DNA from 3 places in the Kitasatospora sp. NPDC059747 genome. Region 1 is predicted to be linked to each of the others. Evidence: riboswitches for the same ligand, from Rfam matches in the RefSeq annotation. Region 1 holds a riboswitch; each other region holds the start of a gene.
What was found. Region 1 has a riboswitch for cyclic di-AMP ahead of ACFV4G_RS20105 (transglycosylase family protein). Riboswitches for the same ligand answer to the same signal wherever they lie in the genome.

Region 1 (3,263 bases):
TGGGCTGTGCCGCGAGTGCCGTGACGGGTCGGGGTCAGCCCTCCTGGACGGTCGGGCGGTCGGCGGTGACGCGGTGGCCGTCGGCGGCGTCGCCGGTGCGGGTCTCGGTGCGGCGACCGCGGGCCAGGTAGTCGCGCAGGATCAGTTCGACGGCGTCCTGGGGACTCTTGGTGCCGGAGAGCATCATCGCGTCGATCGCGAGGTTCGCGTCGAGCGTGACGGTGACCTGGGCCATGGGTGACTCCTCCTCGGGTGCAGAGCAGCAGCATGCCCGCTGGGCCGGGGTTTGACCACGCGAATGCTCCGATGCGCGGAGCCGCGGGTGCGCGCCGGGGGGAGGCGGCACGGACTTCGGAGGCGGGTACGCCGAAGCCCCGGGGAGAGCGACCAGTCTCTCCCCGGGGCGGTGGGCGGGTGACAGATAACAGATGATGAAATCTGTTATCTGTCATCTGTTCGCTGTCATCCGCGATCCGTCACCCGTCCCCGGCGGGACGGTTCCGGAAGGATCCTCAGACGCGGCCGGCGAAGTCCGGCGCCCAGTTGGCGATGGTCTGCAGGCGGACGCCCGAGCTCGGGTTGGCGGCCTCGACGTACTGGCCGCCGCCGATGTAGATGGCGACGTGGTAGACGCCGGAGTCCTGGCCGTTGTTGGACCAGAACAGCAGGTCGCCCGGCTGCAGGCTGTCCAGCGAGACGTGGGTGCTCGCGGCGGCCTGGTCGTTGGCGACGCGCGGGATGGAGATGCCCGCGGCGCGCAGCGCGGCCTGGGTCAGGCCCGAGCAGTCCCAGCCGCCGTTGCCGGTGCCACCGTAGACGTACGCCTGGCCGACCTGCGCCTTGGCGAAGCTGACCGCGGCGGCCATCGAGCCGGTGACGGCCGGGGCCGGGGTCTGCGCCTGGGCGGAGGGCTTGGCGGCGGGCTTCGAGGACGGCTTGGCGGCCGGGGTCTGGGCCTCGGCGGCCGGCTGGGCGTTCACGGCGTTCCCGGCGGAGGACTGGCCCGGCTTCTGCGAGCGGTCGAACCAGTTGAAGTCACCGGACTGGCCGGCCGGAGCCTGGGCGGAGTCGCCGAAGGACAGGTGCTGGCCCGGGTAGATGGTGTCCGGACCGTCGGTCAGGGTGCCGCGGTTCAGATCGTACAGGCGCTGCCAGCCGCCCTTGACGTTGTGCTTGTCGGCGATCGTGGACAGCCAGTCGCCGGCCACGACGGTGTAGTCCGAGGCACCGGCCTGGGTGGTGCCTCCCTGGGTCCAGTCCTGGCGCTTCTGCGCCCAGGTGCCCTTGGCGGAGTCGGCGGCGGCCGGGGCCTGCGCCTGGTCCTGCGCCGGGGCGGCGGGCTTGGCGGCGGGCTTCGGGGCCGGCTTGACGGCCGGGGCGGCCGGGGCGGCCGGGGCGGCCGGGGCGGCCTTCGCGGTGCTCGCGGCGGCGGAGGTGTCGACGGCGGCCGGGGCGCCGCCCGCGGTCAGGCCGGCCTGGACGGAGCACACGGGCCAGGCGCCGGGGCCCTGCGAGGCGAGGACCTTCTCGGCGACGGCGATCTGCTGGTCCTTGGTGGCCTGGTTGGCCTGCGGGGCGTACGAGGTGCCGCCGAAGGCGGCCCAGGTGCTGGAGGTGAACTGCAGGCCGCCGTAGAAGCCGTTGCCGGTGTTGATGCTCCAGTCGCCGCTGCTCTCGCACTGGGCGACCTTGTCCCAGGTGGCGACGGAGGCGGCGGAGGCGGTGCCGGAGGTGAGGCAGGGGATGGTGAGGCCGACGCCGGCGACGCCGAGGGCGGCGATCACGCGGCGGGTGCGGCTGGACAGGCGAGTGCCGTTGGTGGGCAGCATGAAGACGCGGTCCTCTCCCACGCCTGCGAGGTGAGCTGTCGGATTCGGGCCGGAGTTGCCCGGCCGCGCTGTGGCGCGGCTTCACCCCTAGCCCAGGACCGTTCCGTGGATCGGTCCGGGGCGACTTACCTGTGGGTCCCCCGCTCCTGCCGTGGTGCGTTTTCGCGCTTCCAGCGCACCCGACGGCAGGACTCGGCGTTGCGGATGTGCTGGGTCCGTGTGGTCACGAACGGGGAGCACGTTAAGCAGACTTAAGTACGAACTGCAAATACCTGTGATGCGCATCACGGATTATGGAAAGCCACCAAAACTTTCCTTCTCCAAGATCGAAAATGATCGTTTTCTCGCAATAAACCTGCGGATGTGCACAACTGGCAGGTTCTCAGGAATCGCATGACGGGCGGTCACCCGATCGCAAACAATCACAGAACGGACATCTCGCGCATTCGGCTCTTAATTCCCTTACGCCGCAAGCCGAAAGGACCCGGAGCGCGATCGCTCCGGGCCCTTCCGTACGCGTTGTCGGCGGTTACTCGCCGGCGGCCTCCCCGGTCGCCCCGGAGGCCGTCCCACCGGCGGCGTGGGCCGCGCGGGAGCCCTCGGAGGCGGCCTCCGCCGCCTCGGCCTCGGCCTGGGCCTGCGCGGCGGCCAGGGCCTCCGCGGACGGCGCCGGCAGCGCGGCCAGGTACAGCGAGGCGATGAGCTGGCCGACCGTCTGGTAGGCGCCGAGCGGCGCGGCGGACGGGCAGCCGGTCTCCTCGGCGGCCGTGGCGAGCAGCTCGGAGTCCGCCTCCGGGCCGATCACCAGCGGGGCCAGCGCGGGGCGCTGCGAGCCGGTCTCCTTGAGGTGCGCGACGGCGGCGGCGACCGAGCCGGGCACGTCGAGCGCGGCGGGGACGACCGGGACGGCCAGGCGGGCGGCCAGCAGCACGCCGGTGATGCCGGCGGCGGCCGCGGCGTCCTCGCCGCCGACGGTGGTCAGCACGACGCCGTCCGCGGCGGTCGCGATGGCGAACAGGCGGGCGCGGTCGGCGCGGGCCAGCCCGGCCTCGGACAGGCGGACGTGGACGGCCTCGGCCAGCAGCGGGTGCGGGCCCAGCACGTCGGTGACGTGCGCGCCGTACTCGGCGGCGAGTGCGTGGAGTTCGGGCAGGAAGTCGTGCGGGCCGGGCACCAGGGGTACCAGGATCGGTGCCGGGACGCCGGCCTCGGCGGCGGCCGCCAGCAGCTCGCCGATGCTGCGCTCGGTGCCGTCCGCGCCCTCGGCGCCGTCGCCGGGGAGGTAGCCCACCGCGGTCTGGACGCCGTTCTGCTCGCTGCGGACGATCGAGAGCAGCTCCTCGACGACCGAGCGGGACTCGGGCCCGGCGGTCGCGGGCACGGCGAGCACCAGGGCCGGGGAGCCGGACGGGATCTCGGGGCGCTCGGGGCGAC
Region 2 (3,263 bases), on a different contig from region 1:
AGCGCAGGCGGCCGGAGCACGAGGGCATGGTGAACGGCGATGGAGCGCAGGCGCAAGAGGCTTCGCGGCAGGACGGGGAACGCGACACGGAGCGGGACGTGGCTGACGGTGGCCGTGGCGGCAGGCTGTGCGGTGGCGACGCTGACCGCCGTCCCGTCGTGGGCCGGGCAGCGGCCCGACCCCCGTCCGGCCGTGCAGCTCGCGCCGGAGAGCCGGGCCGCGGCGCTGTCCGACTCCGACCTGGAGGTCGTCCGGCTCGACCCCAGCCCCGCGCCGCCCGGCGGCACCACGACCGTGCACGCCTTCGTCGCCAACCTCGGCCCGGACACCACCGCCTCGCCCTTCACCGTGATCGTCACCCTGCCGGAGGAGGTGACGGCGGTGGGCCCGTACTTCCCCGAGAACTGCGAGGCGTTCCTGGGCCGCGAGGTGCGCTGCACCTTCGGCCCCGGCCTGCCCGAGGGACGCAGCGCGACCGCGCTCGTCACGGTGCGGATCTCCCCCATGGCGCATACGGGCCTGCTGACCGGCGGGAAGGTCACGGTGATCAGCCCGGACGACCGGCACCCGCGCAACAACCGGCAGCCGTTCGACATCAGGGTCGTCGAGACGGCTGCCGGTTGAGGTCCGCTACGGCCGGTGACGGCTACCGGTACACGCGGACGTAGTCGGCGGCGAAGGTGATCGGGGCGGTCCCCTGCGGCGCGGGGTGGTACTGCCCCGCGCACACCGACAGGTTGAGGATCAGGTACGCCGAGAAGTTCGCGCCGACGCCCTTGCCGTCCGAGAACACCTTCACGCCGTTGACGTACCAGTCCACCGAGGTGGCGCCGTAGTACGTGCCGATGGTCACCCACTGGTCCTTCGCGACGGCGCTCGCGTTGGTGTAGTAGTCGAAGTTGCCCGGGTTGACGTGGTTGGTCAGCTCCAGGAGGTTCGGGTTGTCGGGGTGGTACTCGAAGGAGTCGATCTCCCCGTTGCCGTTCTTCCAGGTCCACAGGGCCGGCCAGGCGCCGGAGCCGGCCGGCAGCTTGACCCGGGTCTCGGCGTAGTCGCCGGTCTTGACCTGGAAGCCCTCACTGGAGCCCTCGGTGGTGAGGAAGCCCGTGTTCCAGGACTGCTTGCCGTTCTCCAGCGTGTTGCTGCCGGGGGTGGCGGTGAAGGTGGCGACGCCGTTGGCCACGCTGACGTTGTTCGGGTCCAGCCAGTCGAGCTTGTTGTCGTCCGGGTTGTGGTTGCCGTACTTGTACGCGGTGCTCTTGTCGCCGACCCAGCGCTGGCCCCAGTTGATCGGGCCGTTGAACTCGTCGGACCAGGTCAGCGACTTGCCGGCGATCGGGGAGGACGGCTCCGGGGTGCTCGGGGTGGCGGTGGCGCTCGGGGTCTGCGTGGGTGCCTGCGTGGGTGCCTGGGTGGGCGTGGGGGTGGGGGTGGGCATGGCCGACGGGGTGGTGGTCGGGGCCGGGGAGCTGGAGACGACGAGCTGCTGCGACGGCAGGTTGTGCCAGGCGCCGCCGAAGTCCTGCCAGAACCCGAACTGGGTGTAGGTGCCGGCCGGCAGGGCACGCGCGCCACTGGTGAAGGTGTAGCTCCACGGGCAGATCGGCACATTGCTGGCGTTGCCGGGGAAGTCGAGGTTGTTGCCGGCCGCGTCGCGCACGCCGACACCGACGGTCTTGGCGGTGAAGCAGGACGAGGAGTGGACGGTGAGGGTCGCGGTGGCGGCCCGGCCGGCGACCATCGTGGCCGGGGCGAGCCGGTCCTGGGTGACGGTCGGACCGGTGGCGGCCTGGGCGCCGGGCGCGGACTGGAGGCCGAACAGGCCGGCGCCGGTGATGGCGAGCGCGCCGGTGGCGGCGAGGGCGGCGGTGCGGCCGCGGTGGGACGGGCGGGCGTGGCGGGGCGCGGGGCGCCGGGCAGGCTTGTGCATGGGGTGTCCTCTGCGACGCCTGCGAGGTGAGCTGTCGGGTTCGGACTGAGAGGTCGCCCGGCCGCCGGTGGGAACGGCTTCACCCCAAGCCGCGGCCGGCACGCGCGAGGGCGTGCCGGGTCGTGGCGCTGACCTTGGTTCCCCCGCTCCCGTCCGCTGTGGTGCTCGGTTGCCCGCCGTCGGGTGGACGGGACTCGGCGTCCCGGCGGCGGGGTCCGCGAGGGCGGACGCCGTTGCAGGCTAGGCAGTCGGTCCGTGAACGGACAACTCGTCTCGGCCGGTTGTCGCGCAGCTCACAGTCGTGTCGATCAACTACGGTGCGCAGTGGATCAGTTGGCCGGCATCCCGGCGGGCCGTTGATGTTCGGGCGAGCCGGGCACCGATCCGGACCCCGGCGTCCGGCGCCCCGGCGGGTTCGAGGCGGTCGCGCCCGCCGAGCAGCCGGGTGCCGCCGGCCGTCGCGGTGCCGGTGCCGGTGTCACCTGTTGGCCGGCGGTGCCCTGGCGGGCCTTGCGTGGTGACGGTGACGGGGGTGCGTCTTCACTGGCAGTGGCGTGCGAGCTCGCCCGATCGGATAAATTGGAGGTCCGACATCCACCGTCGTGCACAAGAGCACCGCGCCCCCTCCCGCAGAGACGAGGAACCGCCGCACCATGACCGCGCCCCTGCCCGCCTTCGCCGGCCGCACCTACCTCTTCCGGGCCGACAACGGCGCGGCCTTCCGCAACGCCTACTCGGCCGACGGCAAGCGGCTGCGCTGGGAGGGCCTCGGCGAGTCGGCGGGCCAGTGGGAGGACGTGGCGCTCCACGTCGCCGAGGTCGCGCCCGAGGTGTACTTCGTCAGCTGGACGGAGCAGAGCGGCATCACCGTCAGCCACGTGATGGACCTGGTCCGGCTGACGGTGCGCGCGTTCTGGACCTTCGAGGGCGAGGGCGGCCGGGTCGGCGAGCTCCACACGGGGACGCTGGAGCGGGTGGCCTGAGGCCGGCCGGTCCGCGAGGCCGGCGACCGTCGGGCTGCGGAAGCCGGCCGGCTGCAGCGAGTCAGGCCGCGGGGACCGTCCGGCTGCGGGGCCCGGCCGTCAGCCTACGAAGGCCGGCTTCAGGCTGCGGGGGCCGGCTGATTCGGCTGGTTCGGAACCTTGAGGTGCTCGGACAGCCACTCCAGCGAGGACGGCAGCAGCTTGCTCCACGTCTCGAAGTTGTGGCCGCCGGTCTCCAGCATGCTGTACGAGACCTTCATCGGGCCGGGGCTCTGCACCGCGTCGATGAACGCCTCGGTGTCGTGCTTGTAGTCGCCGTCGCCCTGCTTCGTGCCCGCCAGCAGGACGGC
Region 3 (3,263 bases), on a different contig from region 1:
CCGACCAGCTCCAGGACCAGGTGGCCCGCGGCCAGGAGCAGATGACCCAGCTTCAGACCGGCCTCGCCGGCGTGGCGGGCGAGCAGTACCGCACCGGCGGCATCGACCCGTCCGTCCAGCTGATGCTCTCCTCCGACCCGAACAACTACCTGGCCAAGGCCTCCAGCGTGCAGCAGGCCACCGCCACCGAGACCGACGCGCTCAAGGGCCTGCTGGACCAGCAGCGCCGCCTGGACCAGGAGAAGGCCGAGGCCGCCGCGGTGCTGGCCTCCCTGGACTCCACCACCAAGGACCTGAACCAGTCCAAGGCGGACGTCAACGCCAAGCTCAAGCAGGCCCAGGACCTCCTCAACTCGCTCAGCGCCTCCGAGCGCGCCGCGCTGAAGGCCCAGCAGGCCCAGGACGACCGCGCCTCGCGCGGCACCGACCGGGTCGACCTGAGCAGCCTGCCGCCGGCCAGCGGCTACGCGGCCGTGGCCGTGGCCAAGGCGATGAGCAAGCAGGGCTCGCCGTACGTGTGGGGTGCCGTCGGCTCCAGCACCTTCGACTGCTCGGGCCTGATGCTCTGGTCGTACGGCCAGGCCGGCGTCTCGCTGCCGCGCACCTCGCAGGAGCAGGGCCACTACGGCACCCGGGTGCCCTCGCTGGACCAGGCCCAGCCCGGCGACCTGGTGATCTACGGTCCCGACATGCACCACGTCGCGATGTACATCGGCAACGGCATGGTGGTGCACGCGCCGCACACCGGCGACGTCGTCAAGGTGATGAAGGCCGACGCGATGCCGATCAACACCATCCGCCGGGTCTGACTCGCCGACACGCCGCGGGCCGGCGCGACGGCCCTGTGATCCGCGCCACCTCCCGAGTGGGGGTGGCGCGTTCGCTTGAGCGCGTTTCCCTGCGTTTCGCCGCGTTCGCGTGACAAGTGATCAGCCTTGCGTGCTGCTGCGATCACCTTCTGTCATCTTCACAAAAGAACTTGGTTATTCTTCCGCCTTTTTTCTGACAAGGATTTGAACCGATCACGGTTCAGTTACTAGGGTCGTGACCCGGACCACCGCACTGTCGATCGCCCAGCCAGGGTGGCGGCGGTGGTTCCCGCCGAGTTCGTGAAGCAGCGGGACGGGTCGAAGCGACCGTCCGACAGGGGAGCCCAGTGACAGGGGGCGCTGTGGAGCGGAGCCGGGGAACCACGTTCCTCCGGGGTGAATCGGCGCCAGGTCGGCCGGTGGAACGGCCGTGAGGCGTCGTAGGGCATGCTTCCGGCCCGAACCCGTCAGCTCACCCGGTAGGCGGACGTAGGAAGAAGGAGTCCGCCTTCGTGGCGTCCCATCGTCGTCCCAAGCCCGCCGGCCGTGCCCGAGTTTCCTTCCTGACCGGAGTTGCCGCGGCAGCCGTCGCCCTCTCCGCGCAGTCCGGCGCCCACGCCGACCCCGCGCCGACCAAGGACCAGGTCAAGGAGCAGGTCGACCAGCTCAACGAGCAGGCCGAGGTGGCGACCGAGCAGTACAACGCCGCCCAGGCCAAGCAGCAGGAGCTGCAGAAGCAGGTCAGCGGCCTGCAGGACCAGGTGGCCCGCCAGCAGGAGCAGGTGACCGACCTCCAGGGCGGCCTCGCCCAGATCGCCGGCGAGCAGTACCGCAACGGGGGCATATCCCCGACCGTCCAGCTGATGTTCTCGTCCAAGCCGGACAACTTCCTCAGCCAGGCCGACGCCCTGAACCAGGCCGGCAGCACCCAGAAGGGTCAGCTGAAGGAGCTCCAGGACCAGCAGCGCAAGCTGGACCAGGACCGCACCGAGGCCCAGGGCAAGCTCGCCGAGCTGGACGCGACCACCCAGCAGCTGAAGGCGTCCAAGGAGCAGATCCAGGGGAAGCTGACGGCCGCCCAGAACCTCTTCAACACCCTGTCCGAGCAGGAGCGCCAGGCCATCAAGGCGGCCGAGGACAAGGCCGCCGCCGATGCCAAGGCCAAGGCCGACGCCGCGAAGGCCCAGCAGGCCGCCGCCGACCGCGCCTCCCGCGACAGCAGCCGCACCGACCTCGGCTCGGCCCCGTCGTCCTCGCCGGTCGCCAAGCCGCCGGCGGCGGGCAGCTCGCGCGGTGCCGCCGCGCTGTCCTACGCCGCCACCAAGATCGGCAGCCCGTACGTCTGGGCCGCCACCGGCCCGAACTCCTTCGACTGCTCGGGCCTGATGGTCTGGGCCTTCGACCAGGCCGGCGTCTCGCTGCCGCGTACCTCGCAGGAGCAGGCCGGCGCCGGGACCCGGATCGGCACGGACCTCTCCCAGGCCCAGCCCGGCGACCTGCTGATCTTCTTCAACGACGCCCACCACGTCGGCATCTACGCCGGCAACGGCCAGGTGCTGCACGCGCCCAAGCCGGGTGCGAGCGTCCGCTACGAGGCGGTCACCAACATGCCGCTCTCGTCCATCGTGCGGGTCTGATTCCCCGCTCGGCTTCCCGCAGGCCCGGCCCTCCTCCCCGGAGGTCCGGGCCTGCGGCGTTTCCTTTCCTCGGACTGGTGTCCGATTCAGGGTCAAATATTCGGGTTGGGAGGGGTTTGGACTCGGTTGCCCGGACTCGCTAACGTCTGCCACCGGACTCCCGCTCCAGGACCGCCCGCTTGGGTGCGGCGGCGGGACCGGTCCGCAGGATTGGAGCAGCCGCCGCCATGCCCGTGCACCGCCGTTCCCAACTGCTCGCCCGTGCGCTGGTGCTGACCGCGGCCGCCACCACCGCCCTGGGCGTCACGACGGGCGGCAGCGCCCAGGCCGCCCCCGGCTCCCCGGACGCGCCCAGCCGCAAGGACGTCAAGGCGCAGGTCGAGCAGCTGTACAACGAGGCCGAACAGGCGTCGGAGAAGTACAACGCTGCGCAGGAGGCCCAGCAGCGGCTCCAGGGCGAGACCACCGTCCTCCAGGGCGAGATCGCCGCCGCCCAGGACCAGCTGAACCAGCTGCGCGGCGACCTCGCCACCGTGGCCGGCGCCGAGTACCGCTCCGGCGGCATGGCGCAGACCGTCCAGCTGATGCTCGCCACCGACCCGGAGGGCTACCTCGCCCGCGCCCGGAGCCTCGACCAGGCGACCGAGCGGCAGAACGAGACGCTGCACGAGCTGGTGACCCGTCAGCGCGGGCTCGACCAGCGCCGCACCGAGACCGCCGCCAAGCTCGCCGAGCTGGACCAGGCCCGCCGGACGCTCGCCGACAGCAAGCAGGAGATCCAGCAGCGGCTGGCCAAGGCCCAGCGGCTGCTCAACAG

Region 2: another riboswitch for cyclic di-AMP. It lies ahead of ACFV4G_RS08280 (hypothetical protein); the one in region 1 lies ahead of ACFV4G_RS20105 (transglycosylase family protein).
Region 3: another riboswitch for cyclic di-AMP. It lies ahead of ACFV4G_RS38700 (NlpC/P60 family protein); the one in region 1 lies ahead of ACFV4G_RS20105 (transglycosylase family protein).

What each region holds. Positions count from the first base shown of each region.
Region 1 is NZ_JBHWGV010000043.1:8,328-11,590, reverse strand. It holds gene ACFV4G_RS20110 (hypothetical protein) at 35-235, opposite strand; gene ACFV4G_RS20105 (transglycosylase family protein) at 513-1,850, opposite strand; cyclic di-AMP (ydaO/yuaA leader) riboswitch at 1,837-1,996, opposite strand; gene ACFV4G_RS20100 (hypothetical protein) at 2,359-3,263, opposite strand, start outside.
Region 2 is NZ_JBHWGV010000013.1:12,104-15,366, reverse strand. It holds gene ACFV4G_RS08285 (hypothetical protein) at 133-624, shown strand; gene ACFV4G_RS08280 (hypothetical protein) at 647-1,930, opposite strand; cyclic di-AMP (ydaO/yuaA leader) riboswitch at 1,932-2,104, opposite strand; gene ACFV4G_RS08275 (MoaF N-terminal domain-containing protein) at 2,584-2,913, shown strand; gene ACFV4G_RS08270 (alpha/beta hydrolase) at 3,033-3,263, opposite strand, start outside.
Region 3 is NZ_JBHWGV010000151.1:11,337-14,599, forward strand. It holds gene ACFV4G_RS38695 (NlpC/P60 family protein) at 1-809, shown strand, start outside; cyclic di-AMP (ydaO/yuaA leader) riboswitch at 1,158-1,311, shown strand; gene ACFV4G_RS38700 (NlpC/P60 family protein) at 1,322-2,446, shown strand; gene ACFV4G_RS38705 (NlpC/P60 family protein) at 2,674-3,263, shown strand, end outside.